4 linked regions of the Tardiphaga sp. vice304 genome follow. The protein of the gene in region 2 interacts with the protein of the main gene of each other region in a pairwise test. Links are inferred from orthologs where the notes say so. Each region holds a gene or a part of one and is shown on either strand. Other genes may lie near its edges. The genes, in order: FNL56_RS12955, dnaE, dnaN and dnaQ.

The links.
Region 1: the proteins of dnaE (region 2) and FNL56_RS12955 interact in binary tests that used the Escherichia coli proteins (3 or more experiments, as listed by UniProt). The link is inferred for Tardiphaga sp. vice304 from one-to-one orthologs.
Region 3: the proteins of dnaE (region 2) and dnaN interact in binary tests that used the Escherichia coli proteins (3 or more experiments, as listed by UniProt). The link is inferred for Tardiphaga sp. vice304 from one-to-one orthologs.
Region 4: the proteins of dnaE (region 2) and dnaQ interact in binary tests that used the Escherichia coli proteins (3 or more experiments, as listed by UniProt). The link is inferred for Tardiphaga sp. vice304 from one-to-one orthologs.

Annotation. Positions count from the first base shown.
Region 1 is NZ_CP041402.1:2,743,056-2,747,289, forward strand. The notes cover bases 433-3,378. They hold FNL56_RS12955 (aminotransferase), read left to right. Parts: upstream 433-1,301; coding sequence 1,302-2,456; downstream 2,457-3,378. Other genes in these bases: FNL56_RS12945 (potassium transporter Kup), read left to right, coding at 433-855; FNL56_RS12950 (rhodanese-like domain-containing protein), read left to right, coding at 967-1,293; FNL56_RS12960 (polyamine ABC transporter substrate-binding protein), read left to right, coding at 2,465-3,378. Also shown: more of FNL56_RS12945, read left to right, coding at 1-432; more of FNL56_RS12960, read left to right, coding at 3,379-3,556; FNL56_RS12965 (lipid A biosynthesis lauroyl acyltransferase), read right to left, coding at 3,608-4,234. UniProt on the Escherichia coli protein: Shows aminotransferase activity with methionine and histidine as substrates, and to a lesser extent also with phenylalanine.
Region 2 is NZ_CP041402.1:3,007,000-3,012,344, reverse strand. The notes cover bases 1,289-5,345. They hold dnaE (DNA polymerase III subunit alpha), read right to left. Parts: upstream 5,023-5,345; coding sequence 1,489-5,022; downstream 1,289-1,488. Other genes in these bases: FNL56_RS14305 (amidohydrolase family protein), read right to left, coding at 1,289-1,390. Also shown: FNL56_RS14310 (hypothetical protein), read left to right, coding at 1-118; more of FNL56_RS14305, read right to left, coding at 176-1,288. UniProt on the Escherichia coli protein: DNA polymerase III is a complex, multichain enzyme responsible for most of the replicative synthesis in bacteria. This DNA polymerase also exhibits 3' to 5' exonuclease activity. The alpha chain is the DNA polymerase catalytic subunit.
Region 3 is NZ_CP041402.1:80-4,264, reverse strand. The notes cover bases 416-3,312. They hold dnaN (DNA polymerase III subunit beta), read right to left. Parts: upstream 2,475-3,312; coding sequence 1,356-2,474; downstream 416-1,355. Other genes in these bases: dnaA (chromosomal replication initiator protein DnaA), read right to left, coding at 2,837-3,312; recF (DNA replication/repair protein RecF), read right to left, coding at 416-1,164. Also shown: more of recF, read right to left, coding at 25-415; more of dnaA, read right to left, coding at 3,313-4,185. UniProt on the Escherichia coli protein: Confers DNA tethering and processivity to DNA polymerases and other proteins. Acts as a clamp, forming a ring around DNA (a reaction catalyzed by the clamp-loading complex) which diffuses in an ATP-independent manner freely and bidirectionally along dsDNA.
Region 4 is NZ_CP041402.1:418,969-423,144, forward strand. What follows is about bases 776-3,663. They hold dnaQ (DNA polymerase III subunit epsilon), read left to right. Parts: upstream 776-1,817; coding sequence 1,818-2,510; downstream 2,511-3,663. Other genes in these bases: FNL56_RS01895 (Maf family protein), read left to right, coding at 776-1,171; coaE (dephospho-CoA kinase), read left to right, coding at 1,187-1,786; secB (protein-export chaperone SecB), read right to left, coding at 2,664-3,146; FNL56_RS01915 (Tim44/TimA family putative adaptor protein), read left to right, coding at 3,544-3,663. Outside these bases: FNL56_RS01890 (pyruvate, water dikinase regulatory protein), read left to right, coding at 1-566; more of FNL56_RS01895, read left to right, coding at 563-775; more of FNL56_RS01915, read left to right, coding at 3,664-4,176; mltA (murein transglycosylase A), read left to right, coding at 4,163-4,176. UniProt on the Escherichia coli protein: DNA polymerase III is a complex, multichain enzyme responsible for most of the replicative synthesis in bacteria. The epsilon subunit contain the editing function and is a proofreading 3'-5' exonuclease.

The sequences.
Region 1 (4,234 bases), 260 kb from region 2 along the record:
ATTCCGCGCATCAACATGCTGCTGCTGGTCGCCGTGGTGCTGCTGGTGCTGCTGTTCAAATCGTCGAGCGCGCTGGCCTCGGCCTATGGCATCTCGGTGACCGGCACGATGGTCGTCACCGCGATGATGGGGTTCGTCGTGATCTGGCGGGTGTGGAAGTGGAAGCCCTGGGCCGCCGCCCTGCTGATCGTGCCGTTCCTGCTGCTCGATCTCACCTTCTTTGCTGCCAATTTGCTGAAAGTGTTCGACGGCGGCTGGGTGCCGCTGCTGCTCGGCGGCATCGTCATCCTGCTGATGTATACGTGGCGGCGAGGCAGCCGGCTGCTGTTCGAGAAGTCACGCAAGCTGGAATTCCCGCTGAAGGACCTGGTTGCGATGATGGAGAAGCGGCCGCCGCAGCGCGTGCCGGGCACCGCGGTGTTCCTGACCAGCGATCCGGAATCCGCGCCGACCGCGTTGATGCACAGTCTGAAGCACTACAAGGTGTTGCACGAGAAGAACGTCATTCTCACCATCGAGACCGCGTCCACGCCGCGCATCGATCCCGCCGACCGGGTCCGGCTGGAAGAGATCAGCGCCACCTTCAGCAAGGTGACGCTGCGGTTCGGCTTCATGGAATCCCCGAACGTGCCGAAGGCGCTGGCTATCGCGCGAAAACTCGGCTGGCAGTTCGACATCATGTCGACGTCGTTCTTCCTGTCGCGCCGTGCGCTGAAGCCGGCAACCCATTCCGGCATGCCGCGCTGGCAGGACCTTTTGTTCATCTCGCTCAGCCGCACCGCCAACGATGCCACCGATTACTTCCAGATCCCGACGGGCAGGGTGGTCGAAGTCGGCACCCAGGTGACGATTTAACGAACCCCGGACGCTTGATTTTCGTCCCGCAAGAGGCGACGTTGGCGCCGAACGGACGGGTAGTCCGACTGCAAAATACGCTCCGGAATGTCGGGGCGTCAGGAGGTTTTGGTGGCCGAACATCATCGCGTGACGAATCTGGCGCCCGAAGACGTCGCTGAGGGTATCAAGGACGGCCGCTATCTGCTGGTCGATGTCCGCGAGCCCAACGAAGTCGAGGCCGAGGCCTATCCGGACGCCGTCGTGGTGCCGCTGTCGGGCTTCGACAGTGCCGATCTGCCCGATCCCCAGGGCAAGCAGATCGTGTTCGCCTGCCGCTCCGGCAAGCGCTCGGTGACCGCCTCGCTCGCCGCGCAGGTCAATGGCTTGCCCTACGACAAGCACCTCGCCGGCGGCATGCTCGGCTGGAAAGCGGCCGGCCTGCCGACCAAGGCCTGATCCCTGCGATGAACCCGATCTTTGCGAACCTGCCGGTCACGGTGTTCGAGGCGATGTCGCAGCTCGCGCGCGACAACGATGCCATCAATCTCGGTCAGGGCTTTCCGGATGATCCGGGCCCGCTGGACATCCGCCAGGCGGCGGCCGATGCCGTGCTCAACGGCTACAACCAGTACCCTTCGATGATGGGCCTGCCGGAGCTGCGGCAGGCGATCGCCACGCATTACGGGCATTGGCACGGCCTCGACCTCGATCCGATGGCCGAGGTGATGGTGACCTCCGGCGGTACCGAAGCTTTGACCACGGCGATCCTCGCGACGGTCGAGCCGGGCGACGAAGTGGTGTGTTTCCAGCCGGTCTATGATTCCTATCTGCCGGTGATCCGCCAGGCCGGCGGCATCCCCCGGCTGGTCAGCCTGAAGCCGCCGCACTGGCGCCTGACCGAGGAAGATCTGCGCGCGGTCTTCAATCACAAGACCAAGGCGGTGCTGTTCAACAACCCGCTCAACCCCGCGGCCGTCGTCTATCCGCGCGAGGATCTCGAACTGCTGGCGAAATTCTGCCAGGAGTTCGACACCATCGCAATCTGCGACGAGGTCTGGGAGCACGTCGTGTTCGAGGGCTTCCAGCACATTCCGCTGATGTCGATTCCCGGCATGCGCGACCGCACCATCAAGATCGGCTCGGCCGGCAAGATATTTTCGCTGACCGGCTGGAAGATCGGTTTCGTCTGCGCCGCCCCGCCTTTGCTGCGCGTCTGCGCCAAGGTGCACCAGTTTCTGACCTTCACTACCGCTCCGAACCTGCAGACGGCTGTTGCCTATGGGCTCGGCAAGCCCGATGCGTTCTTCAAGGAGATGCAAACCGGGCTGGCGCGCAGCCGCGACCGGCTCGCCGCCGGTCTGCAGCAGATCGGCTTTCCGGTGATCCAGTCGCAGGGCACGTATTTTCTCACCGTCGATCTCTCGCCGCTCGGGCTCAACGAGACCGACGAGGCGTTCTGCAAGCGCATCGTGCATGACTACAAGGTCGCAGCGATTCCGGTCTCGGCGTTCTATGAGGAAGACAAGGTGAGCTCGGTGGTGCGGTTCTGCTTCGCCAAGAAGGACTCGACGCTCGACACCGCGCTGGAGCGCCTGCACGACGCGGTGCATCGCCGTTAGGAGAGACCATGCTCGTCCGCATCATCGCCGCCTGTGCCGTTTCGGTCGCGCTGTCGGTGCCCGCACAGGCGCAGGAGCGGGTGGTCAATTTCTACAACTGGTCGAACTACATGGCGCCGGGAGTCCTCGAGGACTTCACCAGGGAGACCGGCATCAAGGTGGTCTACGACACCTTCGATGCCAACGAGACGCTGGAGACGCGGCTCCTGGCCGGCAAGTCGGGCTATGACGTCGTGGTGCCGACCGCCTATTTCCTGCAGCGTCAGATCGCAGCCAAGATCTTTCAGAAGCTCGACAGATCGAAACTGCCGAACCTCGCCAACGCTTGGGACGCCGTCACCGGCCGGCTGAACACCTATGATCCCGGCAACCAGTTCGCCGCCAATTACATGTGGGGTACCACCGGCATCGGCTATAACGTCAAGGCGGCCCGGCGAATTCTCGGCGCCGATGCCAAGGTCGACAGCTGGGACATCGTGTTCAAACCGGAGAACCTGGCGAAGTTCAAGGAGTGCGGCGTTCACATGCTGGACTCGGCCGACGACATTCTGCCGGCGGCGCTGAACTGGCTCGGCATCGACCCCAACTCAACGAAACAGCCCGATCTCGACAAGGCTGCCGAAACCGTCGGCCGTGTCCGCTCGTCGGTACGAAAATTTCACTCCTCCGAATATCTCAGCGCGCTGGCGACCGGCGAGATCTGCCTCGTGGTTGGCTGGTCCGGCGATATCATCCAGGCCCGCGCGCGGGCGGATGAAACGAAAAACGGCGTCGAGATCGGCTATGCCGTGCCGAAAGAGGGGGCGCAGATGTTCTTCGACAATCTGGCGATCCCGGCAGACGCGCCGCATGTCGCTGAAGCCCATGCGCTGATCAACTATCTGTACCGGCCGGACGTGGCGGCGAAGAATTCCAACTATCTCGGTTATGCCAACGGCAATCTGGCGAGCCAGAAGCAGGTCGATCCGAAGATCTTGAACGACAAGACGATCTATCCGGACGACGCGATGCTGCAGAAGCTGTTCATCATCACGGCGCGCGATCCCGCCACCCAGCGGGTGATCAACCGGTTATGGACGCGGGTGAAGACGGGGCGGTAGCGCATCGGGCGCCTATCTTCACCTCTCCCCAACGGGGAGAGGTGAAGAAAGCTACCGCCATCTCCGATGCAGCCACAGCCACTGGTCGGGATATTCGCGGATCCAGCCTTCCAGAACGCTGGTCACCGCCTGCATGGTGCCCTGCACATCGACCTTGCCGTCGGCTGTACGCACCGGCTTGACCTCTTCGGACAATTCGGCGCGAAAACGGTGGTTGGGCAGGCGGATGATACGGACGCCGTGGATCGGGCAGTCGACCTGGCGCAAGAGGCGCGCCAGCATCGGATTGGCGTTGGTCTTGCGGCCGAAGAAATCGACCTGGACGCCGTTCCGGAACCACTGGTCGATCAGCATCGCGACGTGCTGGCCGTCGGAAAGCGCATGCGCCAGCTTGACCGGGGCGTCGTGGCTGGCTGCAACCATCGTGCCCATATTCACGGCGCGGATGCGCTCTATGGTGCGGTTGACGGCCTCGATGTTCGGGCGGCGATACAGCACCGTCGCCTCCAACCCGTGGGCGACCGCGGCAAGCGCCGGCAATTCCCAATTGCCGAGATGGGCTGCGAAGATCAGCGCGGGCTTGCCGTCGAGGCGGAGCTGCGCGAACAGCTCGTGGGTGCGCTCCGGGATTTCGATGCGGCTCAGTTCGGGATGCGCGGGATCGTGCTCCCAGACGTG
Region 2 (5,345 bases):
CGCGCTGGTTGATCAGGATGCTGACAAGCATGGGATGCTGCGCGTCATTGATGAATCCGGAGAGGACTACCTCTATCCGAAAGCTTCATTCGGCCCGATCACCCTGCCCGCCGCCTGAACAAAGCTGTGCTGTCCGCCTGAACGGCGCGGAGCACCCCGCCCGCTGGCCCCTGCATCATGGCTTCTGATAAATGGTCCGCCCGGCCCGGATAGTCATGCCGACCTTCGCAAGGTTGCGGACGTCGGCGGCAGGATCACCGTCCAGCACCACCAGATCGGCATCCATTCCCACCTCCACTCGCCCTTTTCGCGCGGCATGGAAGAAGCCCGCCGGATTGGTGGTCAGCGCCGCGAGAACCTGACTGGCCGACAGCGCGCGTCCCATCAATTCCAATTCCAACGTGGTATCGACGATTTTTGTGAAGCCTACGTCTGTGCCGAACAGGATGGTGCCGCCATTGTCCGAAAAGGTCTTCAGTTGCAGCACTCCGGCGTCGACCATGCTGGACGCCAGCAGCGGCGCTGTCGTCCATAGCGTCAGCGTTGGGATCAAGGCCGTGCCCTCGGCTCTGGCGAGACTCAATTGTTCCTCGCTGTAGTTGTGCTGCGCGGGTACGGTGTGAGCCATCACATCGACATGGGTCGCCAGCACGATGTCCACGCCTGCCTTGTTCTGTGGATGGGCGAAGACCGGCCTGCCTCGCGCATGGGCGACATCGACGGCTGCCTTGGCCACAGCCGGGTCCATGTTGACCACCGGCTTGGGGCCCCTGAACGAGCCGGTAAAAAGCTTCACGCCGTCGCTGCCCATGCCAAACGCCTCAGAGACCAGATTTGTCATCTCGCCCGGCGTCCCAGGCTCGGGCACCTCCACGTCGGCCGGCACATAGATCGGATGGCCGCCTTTCGGAAAGAAGTTAGGCGCGAGAAGTATTTTGGGCCCTGCGACCTCGCCGCTTTCGACGCGAGCTCGCAATGAAAGAGAGTTTTGCGGCACGGAGCCGAGATCCCAAACGGTGGTAAAACCCCAGCGCGTCAGCATCTCCTGCATGCGCAGCGTCAGTTGCCCGGCGGGCGCGCTGTCAGCCCGAAGCCATTGCGGTCCGGTGAAATGGACGTGGCTGTTCCAGAAACCGGCGACTACGGTCTTGCCTGTGCAATCGATCACCTGCGTGTCGATCGGCACCTGCACGTCCGACCGTTTGCCTACGGCGGTGATCATGCCGCCGGAGATCAACACCAAGGCATCGGCAATCGGAGACGCTGTTGGCGACGCGTAGACGGTCGCCCCTGTCAGCATCATCGACGGCCCATCACTGGCGTGCGCCTGACCAGCAAGCAATGCGAAGACCCAGATGATACTCAGCAATCGACCCATGGCACGGCTCATGGCTTTTCAAACCAAACAGCCGACCGCGCCCATCGTTCATGGCGTCGACTGACAAGGTAATTCTGCGCCTTAAGGGTGAAGAGTCCAGTGGACCGAAATCACAGCATCTCGACCTGTACCACCCCGGTCACCGCCTTGATGGCGCCGGCGATCTGCGGGGAGATGCGGAAGCGGCCGGGGAGCTTCATTTCGACCTCGGTTTCCAGATTCAGCATCATCACCACCGAGACGTCGCCCTCCCCCGCCCCGCCGGACGGCGCGGTCGGCTTCGGTGCCAGCACGCCGCGGCCGGAGGCGGCGGCCGCCGGCGCGTCACCGGACAGGCGCTTGACGATCGAATCCAGCGGCTTGGTGTCGCGCAGGAAGATGCGAAGACCCTTCTGGGTCTTGGCGGCGGCGGCATCCAGCGGCTCGGCATGCAGCACGCGGGCGCGAACGTCCTCGCCCTGCAGTTCGGCGCCGAGCTGCAGCAAGACGGCAGCGCCCGGCTCCAGCACGTCACGGAACTGGGCGAGGCCTTCCGAGAACAGCACGGCCTCGAAATGGCCGGTGGGATCGGACAGGCCCGTGATGCCCATCTTGTTGCCGGTCTTTGTGCGGCGCTCCTGACGCGTCACCACGGTCGCGGCGACCTTGCCGGCGGTCGCGCCCGACTTCACGGCGCGGCAGAATTCCGCCCAGCTCTGCACCCGCAGCCGCTTCAGCACCACGGCGTAGTCGTCGAGCGGATGGCCGGACAGGAAGAAGCCGATGGCGTCGTATTCGCGGCGCAGCTTTTCGGCCGGCAGCCAATTGTCGATCTGCGGCAGCATGATGGTCGGCGCGTCCGCAGCACCTCCGAACATGCTCTTCTGACCGATCGTCTTGTCCTCATGCGCGCTCTGGCACGCCGCGAGGATCGCCTCGGCGCCGCCGAACACGCGGGCGCGGTTGGCGTCCAGCGTATCGAACGCGCCGGCGGCCGTGAGGCTCTCTATGACGCGCTTGTTGATCGCACGTGGACTCGCCCGCGACGCAAAATCCGCCAGCGAGGTGAACAGGCCTTTCTTGCGCTCCTCGACGATCAGGTCGACCGCGGCGCCGCCGACGCCCTTCAGGCCGGCCAGCGCGTAGAAGATGGTGTTGTCGGCGACCTCGAAGGTGGCAGCCGAGAGATTGATGTTGGGTGCCTCGAGCTTGATACCAAGCCGCTGCGCCTCGGCGCGGAATTCCGACAGCTTGTCGGTGTTGCTCATGTCCAGCGTCATCGACGCGGCGATGAACTCGACCGGGTAATGCGCCTTCATATAGGCGGTATGGTACGACACCAGCGCGTAGGCCGCGGCGTGCGACTTGTTGAAGCCGTAGTCGGCGAATTTGGCGAGCAGGTCGAAGATCGTGTCGGCCTGTTCCTTGGCGACGCCGTTCTTGACGGAGCCCGCGATGAAGATCGCGCGCTGCTTTTCCATTTCGGCGCGGATCTTCTTGCCCATCGCGCGGCGCAGCAAGTCTGCGTCGCCGAGCGAGTAGCCGGCCATCACCTGGGCGATCTGCATCACCTGTTCCTGGTAGATGATGACGCCGTAGGTTTCCTTCAGGATCGGCTCCAGCATCGGATGCATGTATTCCGACTGCTCGTCGCCATGCTTGCGCGCGCAATAGGTCGGGATGTTCGCCATCGGGCCCGGCCGATACAAAGCCACCAGCGCGATGATGTCCTCGAACCTGTCGGGGCGCATATCGACCAGCGCGCGCCGCATGCCCTGGCTTTCCAGCTGGAACACGCCGACCACTTCGCCCTTGGCCAGCATCGCATAGGTCGCGGCATCGTCGATCGGCAGCGTCGGCAGGTCGACGTGGATGTTGCGCTGCTTCAACAGCTTCACCGCGACGTCGAGCACGGTCAGCGTCTTCAGGCCCAGGAAGTCGAACTTCACCAGGCCCGCGGGCTCGACCCATTTCATGTTGAACTGGGTGACCGGCATGTCGGATTTCGGATCGCGATACATCGGCACCAGCTCGGAGAGCGGGCGGTCGCCGATCACGATACCGGCGGCGTGCGTCGAAGCGTGGCGCGTCAGGCCCTCGAGCCGCAGCGCGATGTCGAAGGCGCGTTTGACGATCGGGTCCTCGTCGCGAAACGCCTGCAGCTTCGGCTCGGACTCGATGGCGGCGGCGAGCGTCACCGGCGCCGCCGGATTCTGCGGCACCAGCTTGGTCAGCTTGTCGACCTGGCCGTATGGCATCTGCAGCACGCGGCCGACGTCGCGCAGCACGCCGCGCGCCTGCAGCGTGCCGAAGGTAATGATCTGCGCGACCTGATCGCGGCCATAGCGATTCTGTACGTAGGTGATGACCTCGCCGCGGCGGTCCTGGCAGAAGTCGATGTCGAAGTCGGGCATCGAGACGCGTTCCGGATTGAGGAAGCGCTCGAACAGCAGGCCGAATTTGATCGGGTCGAGGTCGGTGATGGTCATCACATAGGCGACCATCGAGCCCGCGCCCGAACCACGGCCAGGGCCGACCGGAATGCCCTGCTCCTTGGCCCATTTGATGAAGTCGGCCACGATCAGGAAGTAGCCGGCATAGTTCATGCGGTTGATGACGTTCAGCTCGAAGTCGAGCCGCGCGCGGTAGTCCTCCTCCGTCATGCCCAGCGAGACGCCGTGGACGGCGAGCCGCCGCGTCAGGCCCTCCTGGGCCTGCCGCTTCAGTTCCTCGGCTTCCTCGCTTTCGGCATCGGCGGCATTGGAGCCCGCGCCGACCGTGAAGCGCGGCAGGATCGGCTTGCGGGTGCGCGGCCGGAACGAGCAGCGCTCGGCGATCTCCACCGTGGAGGCCAGCGCCTCTGGCAGGTCGGCGAACAGCACGGCCATCTCGGAGCGGGTCTTGAAGCGGTGGTCGGGGGTGAGCTGGTCGCGCTCGGTGTCGGCGATCATCTTGCCGCCGGCGATACACAACAGCGCATCATGCGCCTCGTAATCGTCGGCCGTGGCGAAATACGGCTCGTTGGTGGCGACCAGCGGAAAACCCTTGGCATAGGCCAGATCGATCAGCCCGGCCTCGGCGCGGCGCTCCTTCTCGACGCCGTGGCGCTGCAACTCGATATACAGCCGGTCGCCGAACAGCGAGCCCAGGCGGTCGCAGCGGGTGGCGGCGAGTGCCGCCTGATCGGCATTGAGCGCCATAGCGATCGGGCCTTCCGGCCCGCCGGTCAGCACGATCAGGTCCTCGGCCTCCTCCAGCATCCACTCGAACTTGATATGCGGGGTCTGGTGGATCGGGGTTTCCAGGAACGCCCGCGAGTTCAGCTTCATCAGGCTGCGATAGCCGCGCTCGCGCGCCGCCAGAAATACCATGCGCGCCGGCACTGCGTTCAGCGCATTGCGGGCGTTAGGATCCTGGTCGCCGAAATCCACCGCGATCTCGCAGCCGACGATCGGCTGGATGCCGTAGCCGACCAGTTTCTCGGAAAATTCCAGCGCGCCGAACATGTTGTCGGTGTCGGTCAGGGCCAGCGCCGGCTGGTGGTCGGCCTTGGCCAGCGCCGCCAGCTTCTCGACCTTGATCGAGCCCTTCAGCAGCGAATAGGCCGAATGGGTGTGCAGGTGGACGAAACCGGCATTAGCCGCAGCAGCGGGTCTGGAACTCATGGCGTCAGGCAATCATCGACTGGAGGAAACGCGGCGACCTCGAAAGATCGACTCGCCAGTCCATGGTGATGGCTGGACCCGGGGCTGTCCACGCGAAACGAACGCGCCACCCAAAGCATCCCCGCTTTCCCGTCGCCGGCTTACGCCGCCCGAACGGGCCAGGCTCAGAGCTGGGGGATCAATTGCGCCCACACCGCAATCATGCCCACGAACAGAACGATCGACGCCAGTGCGGCAGCCTCTTCAACGAAAGTCTTCAACATGTCAGCCTCCGTGATCTCTAGAACGTATGAAGAACATAGTTCTTCCTTTGTTCTTTAGTC
Region 3 (4,185 bases), 3.0 Mb from region 2 along the record:
CTCTTTCGCCCCGTAATGACAGCCTTATCCCCGCTTGCTGACGCGCCCGTCGGCGACGTCGAACAACTCGCCGGTCGGGCCGATTTCGGCGAAGGCCGCGGGATCGGCGCCGGTCATCCAGACCTGCGCGCCGAGCTTCGACAACTCGCCAAACAGCGCGCGGCGGCGGTCGGGATCGAGATGCGCCACGACTTCATCGAGCAACAATAGCGGCGTGATGCCGGTCATGTCGGCGACCAGCGTGGCATGCGCCAGGATCAGCCCGATCAGCAGCGCCTTCTGCTCGCCGGTGGAGGCATCGCGCGCCGGCATGTTCTTCGGCGCGTAGATCACCTGCAGGTCGGTGAGGTGCGGGCCGTCAAGCGTGCGGCCGGCGGCGGCGTCACGCGGACGGCCGTCGCGCAAAATCTGGCGGTAACGGTCTTCCACGGCGGTGGCGGGCTCATTCACCAGCGCGTTCTCCATCCAGCCGTCCAGCATGATTCGCGCCGAGGGAAACACCGAGGCTTCTTCGCGCGCGCGCAGCATCGCGGCCAGCCGCGTCACGGTCTGGCCGCGCATCGCGGCGACGGCGACGGCGAGTTCGGCGGTCTCGCGCTCGATCGCGTCGAGCCAGTGGCCGTCATAGTTGCGTTCCTCGAGCAGGCGGTTGCGCGAGCGCAGGCTCCGATCCAGCGCCGAGACGCGGCTGGAATGGTCCTTGTCGATCGCCAGTACCAGGCGATCGAAGAACCGCCGCCGCTCGGAGGCCGCGCCCATGAACAGCTGGTCCATCGCCGGCGTCAGCCAGACCATGCGCAAATGATCGCCGAACGCGGTCGCCGAACTGACCGGCTCGCGGTCGATGCGGCAGCGCCGGCTCGACGCGGCGGCCTCATTGGCGGGCGGATCGATGCCGGTGCCCAGCGTGGCCAAGCCGACTTCGCCCTCGACTTCCGCAGAAACCGCCCAGGAGCCGTCGCCCTGCAAATCGGCGACGTCGTCGAGCGTGGCGCGGCGCAGCCCGCGGCCCGGCGACAGAAAGGAGATCGCCTCCAGGCAATTGGTCTTGCCGGCGCCGTTCGGCCCGACCAGCACCACCATGTCGCCGCGCGTGTTGAGCGACGCCGCGCGATAGTTGCGGAAGTGGGTGAGCGTCAGGCGATGGATGCGGGAGGCGGTCATGAATCGATCATTGGTCCGCAGCGGCGGCCGCGCTCCTGCTTCCCTCTACCCTTGTGGCAGAGGGTGGATCGAACCGCGAAGCAGTTCGAGACGGGTGAGGGGTGCAGCGGAGCTCCGTCATACCCCTCATCCGGCACGGACTTCGTCCGCGCCACCTTCTCCCACAAGGGGAGAAGGAAGGAAGAAAAAGCCTACACTCGCATCGGCATCAGCACGTAAAGCGCGCCTTTGGAGTCCTTGTCCTGCACCAGAGTCGGCGAACCGGGGTCGGCCAACCGCAGCACGGCGACCTCGCCTTCGATCTGCGCCGCGATGTCGAGCAGATAGCGCGAGTTGAAGCCGATATCGAGCGCATCTGAGGCGTATTCGACTTCGAGTTCTTCTGTGGCGCTGCCGGAATCCGGATTGGTCACCGACAGGATCAGCTTGCCCGGCGACAGCGCCAGCTTGACGGCGCGGCCGCGCTCGCTGGATATGGTCGAGACGCGGTCCACGGCGTCTTCGAACTGCTTCTTGTCGACGATCAGTTCCTTGTCGTTGTTCTGCGGGATCACGCGGCCATAGTCCGGGAAGGTGCCGTCAATCAGCTTCGACGTCAGCACGACATTGCCGAGCGTGAAGCGGATCTTGCCCTGCGACAGCTCGATGCCGACCTCGGCTTCGGCGTCTTCAATCAGCCGCTGCACTTCGCCGACGGTCTTGCGCGGTACGATCACGCCGGCCATGCCCTCGGCGCCCTTCGGCATCGCGAGGTCTACCTGCGCGAGGCGATGGCCGTCGGTGGCGACGGCGCGCAATGTCGCGGCGGCGGCGGTGCCGGCGGCGTGCAGGTAGATGCCGTTGAGGTAGTAGCGGGTCTCTTCGGTGGAAATGGCGAACTGGGTGCGGTCGATCAGGCGTTTGACGTCGGACGCCGGCAGCACGAAGGAGTGCGTCATCTCGCCGGCGGCGAGATCCGGGAAGTCGTTCTCCGGCAGGGTCTGCAGCGTGAAGCGCGAGCGGCCGGCGCGGATCGCCAGCACCGAGCGGTCGCCGTCGGCCTCCAGCACGATCTGCGATCCATCCGGCAGCTTGCGCACGATGTCGTAGAACATGTGCGCCGGCACGGTGGTGGAACCGGCGGTGCCGATTTCGGCGGGCAGGGTTTCGGTGACTTCGAGGTCGAGGTCGGTCGCCTTCAGCGACAGCTTGGAATTTTCAGCGCGGATCAGCACGTTGCCGAGGATCGGAATGGTATTGCGGCGCTCGACCACGCGGTGGACGTGGCTCAGCGATTTCAGCAATTGCGCGCGTTCGACGGTGACCTTCATTGCAAACTCGCCCGATCCGATTCGACATCGTGTGTGGAGTGCCTAGCCACCCGGTCGGGCGCCACGGCGATAGACGCCCGCCCTGCGCGCAGGGTTTGCGCGCGCGAGCGGGGGTCCGCAAGGTGGCGTGAATGGGGCGTGAGTGCAAGGGGAGAGCAGCTGAGGTCCCCACGTTTTGGCGGCCTACAAGATGCGCGCCGCCGCTAGTGGCTCCCCTCCCACCAGGCGAAGCGAAGCTTCGCTAGGTGGGGGAGGGTGGCGCGTAGCGCCGGGAGAGGGGCCACAGGCGACGTCGCCCTAGCCACCCCTCTCCCTGACCCTCCCCCACAAGGGGGGAGGGGACACTATTGCCGGTGCTTCAGTTACTCCTGCAGCTGGCGCTTCAGGCTTTCCACTTCGTCCTGCAAAGCGACGTCCTTGCCGACCAGCGCCTCGATCTTTCGCACCGCGTGCAGCACCGTGGTGTGGTCGCGTCCGCCGAAGCGGCGGCCGATTTCCGGCAGCGAGCGCAGCGTCAGCGTCTTGGCGAGATACATCGCGACTTGGCGCGGACGCACGACATTCGCGGTGCGGCGCGACGACAGGAGGTCCGAGCGGCTGACATTGTACTGCCGGGCCACTACGCGCTGGATGTCCTCGATCTTGATGCGCTTGGGCTCCATCGGGCGGATCAGGTCGCGCACTTCGCGCTCGGCCATTTCCAGCGTCACCGGCGTGGCATTCAGCTTGCTGTGCGCCAAGAGGCGATTGATGGCGCCTTCGAGGTCGCGGCCGTTGTGGGTGATGGTGCGGGCGAGATAGTCCAGCACCGGCAGCGGCACTTCAAACGTCGCGTGGTGCGAACGAGCTGCGGCGACGCGCGACTTCAGGATGCCGAGGCGCAGCTCCTCGCCGAGCGTTCCGATCTCGACGACGAGGCCGCCGGCGAGCCGCGAGCGGACCCGCTCGTCCAGGCTTTCCAGGTCCGACGGCGGACGGTCGGCGGCGATCACCACCTGGCGGCCGGCATCGATCAGCGCGTTCAGCGTGTGGCAGAATTCGGCCTGCGTGGTCTTGCCCTGCAGGAACTGCAGATCGTCGATCACCAGCACGTCGATGCCGCGCAGCGCTTCCTTGAAGGCCAAAGCGGTCTGCGTCTTCAGCGCGGCGACGAAGCCGTACATGAATTTTTCGGCGGTTAGATACAGCACCTTGCGCTCGGTGCCGGAATTGCCGGCCCAGGTCACCGCCTGCAGCAGATGGGTTTTGCCGAGGCCCACGCCGGCATGGATATAGAGCGGGTTGAACATCACGCTGTCGCCGCGGCGGCCTTCGGCGACCTGGCGGGCGGCGGCGTGCGCCAGCGTGTTGGAACGGCCGGTGACGAAGCTGCCGAAGGTGAGGCGCGGATCGAGCGGCGAGCCGCCGAGCGCTTCATGGGTGGCGGAGACCGGCGCGATCGCGGTGGCGCGCAGCTCGGACGAGGCGCGACCGTCGCGGCCCTCGGGGCGCGGCGCGATCGCGGTCGGCGTTTCCTTGGCGGGCGCCGCCACGCGCATCGCGGTGCGGACGGTGACATCGACGCGATGCACTTCCGGCATCTCGGCCTGCCAGCAGGTCAAGACGCGCTCGGCATAATGCGCCTGGATCCAGCTCTTCAGGAACCGCGTCGGAACCGACAGATGGACGCTCTCGTCCTGCACGCTCTCCAGGTCCATCCGAGCGAACCAGC
Region 4 (4,176 bases), 2.6 Mb from region 2 along the record:
TCATCGGCCCGGTAATGCAATTGTTCCAGGCCTATCTCGGCGCGTCCACCACCGGCCGCGTCGGCGCGCAGCACACGCTGAACGCGGAATATTTCAAGCGCATCGATGCGCTGAACTATTCGATGATGCATGATGACGGCCAGCACGTCGACGGTCTCGAGGATGCCGACGTGGTGCTGGTCGGCGTGTCACGCACGTCGAAGACGCCGACCTCGATCTATCTCGCCAATCGCGGCGTACGTACCGCCAACGTGCCGCTGGTGCCGGGCATTCCGATTCCGCCGCAGCTCGAAAAACTGGTCAAGCCGCTGGTCGTTTCACTACACGCGACACCGGAGCGGCTGATCCAGATCCGTCAGAATCGGCTGCTCAGCCTGGGGGCGGATACCGGCAATGAGGACTATATCGATCGGCAGTCGGTCACCGAGGAAGTCACCTATGCGCGAAAACTCAGCGCCAAATATGGTTGGGCGTTGCTCGAAGTGACGCGCCGCTCGATCGAGGAAACCGCGGCGGCGATCATGAAATTGCTCGCCGACCGTCAGCGCCAGAGGCTTGCCGAATGACCATCTGGCGCGGTCAACAGCCGCTGATCCTGGCGTCGCAAAGCGCGGCGCGCAAAACCCTGCTGTACAATGCCGGGATTTCGTTCGAGGCGCTGCCGGCGGATATCGACGAGCGCGAGATCCAGAAAGCATCTGGCCTGACTTCGCCCGGCGAGGTCGCGTCCTTGCTGGCCGAACGCAAGGCCGCCTTCGTCTCGCTGCGCCACCCCGGCCGCTACGTGATCGGCGCCGACCAGACGCTCGCGCGGGGGTCCCACTTGTTCAGCAAGCCCGCCGGTCGCATCGAGGCGGCGCAGCAATTGCGTGCGCTGGCTGGCCAGACCCATGAGCTGCATTCGGCGATCGCCGTGGTTTGCGACGGCGCCACGCTGTTCAGCGATGTCTCGGTCGCGCACATGACGATGCGCGCGCTGAACGATTCCGCGATCGAGACCTATCTCGATGCGGCGGGTGACGTCGTGACGTCAAGCGTCGGTGCCTACCAGCTCGAAGGGCTCGGCGTGCATCTGTTCGAATTGATCGAAGGCGATCATTTCACCATTCTCGGCCTGCCGCTGCTGCCGCTGCTGAAATTTCTGCGCAGCGACGACATGATCGCGATCTGAGGCATCGGAGTTTCAATGCGTGTCCTGGGACTGACCGGCTCGATCGGCATGGGCAAATCGACCACCGCCAAACTGTTCGCGGAAGCCGGCGTTCCGGTCTATGACGCCGACGCTACCGTGCATCACGTCTATGAGGGCGAGGCCGCGCCGCTGATCGAGGCGGCGTTTCCCGGCACCACGGCCGACGGCAAGGTCGATCGCGCGAAACTCTCCGAGCAGGTGGTCGGCAACGACGCCGCGATGAAAAGGCTCGAGCAGATCGTGCATCCGCTATTGTCGGCCTATCACCGGAAATTCCTCGACGATGCCGAGCGCTCCGGCGCCGCGGTCGCGGTGGTCGATGTGCCGCTGCTGTTCGAGACGGGCGGCGACCAGCGCGTCGATGCCGTCGTCGTCGTCACCACCGATGCCGAACAACAGCGTCAGCGTATTCTGGCGCGCGGCACCATGACGCCGGAAAAGCTCGACGCCATTCTGGCGCGGCAGTTGCCCGACGCCGAAAAACGCAAGCGGGCGGATTTCGTGGTGGATACATCGCACGGACTGGAGCCCGTGCGGATCAGCATCCGTGAAATTCTCAGCCAGGCTGTTAGGATGCCGCGACGGCGCCCCTGATGGCAGCCGTGATTCGTTGGACTGGCTGAACATGCGCGAAATCGTTCTCGATACCGAAACCACCGGCCTCGATCCCTTGCGCGGCGATCGGCTGGTCGAGATAGGCTGCGTCGAGATCCTCAACCGGATGCCGACCGGGCAGACCTATCACTGCCACATCAATCCGCAGCGCGACATGCCGCTGGAAGCCTTCAACGTGCATGGCCTGTCGGCGGAGTTCCTGTCGACCAAGCCGCTGTTCCACGAGGTGGTCGACGACTTTCTGGAATTCATCGGGGATGCCCCGCTGGTGATCCACAACGCCTCGTTCGACATCGGTTTCATCAATGCCGAGCTCGACCGTATCAAGCGGCCGCCGATCCCGCGCGAGCGGCTGGTCGATACGTTGATGCTGGCGCGCCGGAAACATCCCGGCGTGTCGAACCGGCTCGACGATCTCTGCTCGCGCTACGCGATCGACAATTCACGCCGCACCAAGCACGGCGCGCTGCTCGATTCGGAATTGCTGGCGGAGGTCTATATCGACCTGATCGGCGCCCGGCAGTCGCAACTGATCCTGGCGGATGACGTTCCTGCGCAGCAGACCGGCGGCATCAACGACGCTCCGCGCCGCCAGCGCCCGACGCCGCTATTGCCGCGCGTGACGGAAACCGACCGTGCCGATCACCGCGCGTTCATCGCGACGCTCGGCGAGAAGCCGATATGGAGTGAGTTTTTGGCCTAGGCTGTCATTCCGGGGCGCGAGAGCGAAGCTCGAGCGAACCTCAGCCACTCCAATTGGAGTGGCGGGGAATCCCGAGATGGGACGATGAACATGCCGAGGTTCCGGGTTCGCGCTCGGCTGACGCCGTTCGCGCCCCGGAACGACAGTGTAAAGTTAGTTCGCCGGGCCGGCCTCGGCCTGTGCCTGGCGCTCCATGTTCGACCGGTACAGGCCGACGAAATCCACGGGGTCCAGCATCAAGGGCGGGAAGCCGCCGTCGCGGACCGAGGTCGCGATGATCTCGCGGGCGAACGGGAACAACAGCCGCGGGCATTCGATCATGATCAGCGGGTGCAGGTTTTCCGGCGGCACGTTGACGATCCGGAACACGCCGGCATAGGCCAGCTCGAACGAGAACATCACCGAGCCGGCACTGTCGGCCTTGCCCTCGACCGACAGCACCACTTCATACTCGGTCTCGGAGATGTTGTTGGCGGCGACGTTGATCTGGATGTTGATGTTGGGCTGCTTGTCCTGCGGCGCCAGCGAGGCCGGCGCGTTCGGGTTCTCGAACGACAGGTCCTTGGTGTACTGCGCCAGCACGTTGAGCTGGGGAGCCTGGGCTGCCTCGGGAGGGGTGCCATTGCCGTTGGTCATCGAAAATCTCCTGAAGCGCTGTCGGGCGAGGTGGGTTCCGGCCGGGCAATGCCTTCCGAACGGTAAATGCCCTGTCGGGCGGAGTGGCTATCATAGGCCTGCGGTACTCGACAAGGACGACCGGCAGCCCTGGCGGCCACATCCGCAAAAAGCCATTCGCAATCGCCTGCAAACGCGTTAAACCGGTGACACGCCGTTTCGGGCGGGCGGGCGCTGAAAAACGGCCGCTTTGCCGCAGGGTGGAGCCGGAACGCGCCATTGGCTGGGCATGGTTTCGTGCCTAGATGAAGCAGGCCCTCTTCGGGAACTGTCGCCGTTTTGGACGTTCCCTCACGACCGCCCGCGGGCGGGACATTCCGCCGGCTCAATGCCGGCGCCGATCAGAAAGCGATGCGACGTGGATATTTATACCATCATCTTCCTGGCGCTGGCGGTCTTCATTTTCATCCGCCTGCGCAATGTGCTCGGTCAACGCACCGGCGAGGAACGGCCGCCCTTCGAGCGCGTGGCACGCGATGCCGCCGGCGCCGACAACAATGTCGTGCCGATGCCGGGCAGCGTCATCGACCACGGCGCCCCGGCGCCGACAGCCGACGTGTCGCCCGCCGAACGCTGGAAGGGCGTGGCCGAACCCGGCACTCCGCTGGCGATGGGCTTCGATGCCATCGTCGCCCAGGACCCCTCCTTCGACCCCCGCCATTTCATCACCGGCGCCAAGGGCGCCTATGAGATGATCGTGCTGGCTTTCGCCAATGGCGACCGCCGTTCGCTCAAGGACCTCGTTTCGCCGGAAGTGTTCGAGAGCTTCGACGGCGTGATCAAGGATCGCGAGACCAACGAGTGGAAGACCGAGACCCGCTTCGTCGCGATCGACAAGGCCGAATTGGCCGCCGCCGAGGTCCGCGACCGCTCGGCGCTGATCACGGCGCGCTTCGTCTCCCAGATGATCACGGTGACCCGCGACAAGACCGGCGCCATCGTCGATGGCAACGCTGAGAAGGTTACGGATGTCACCGATGTCTGGACATTC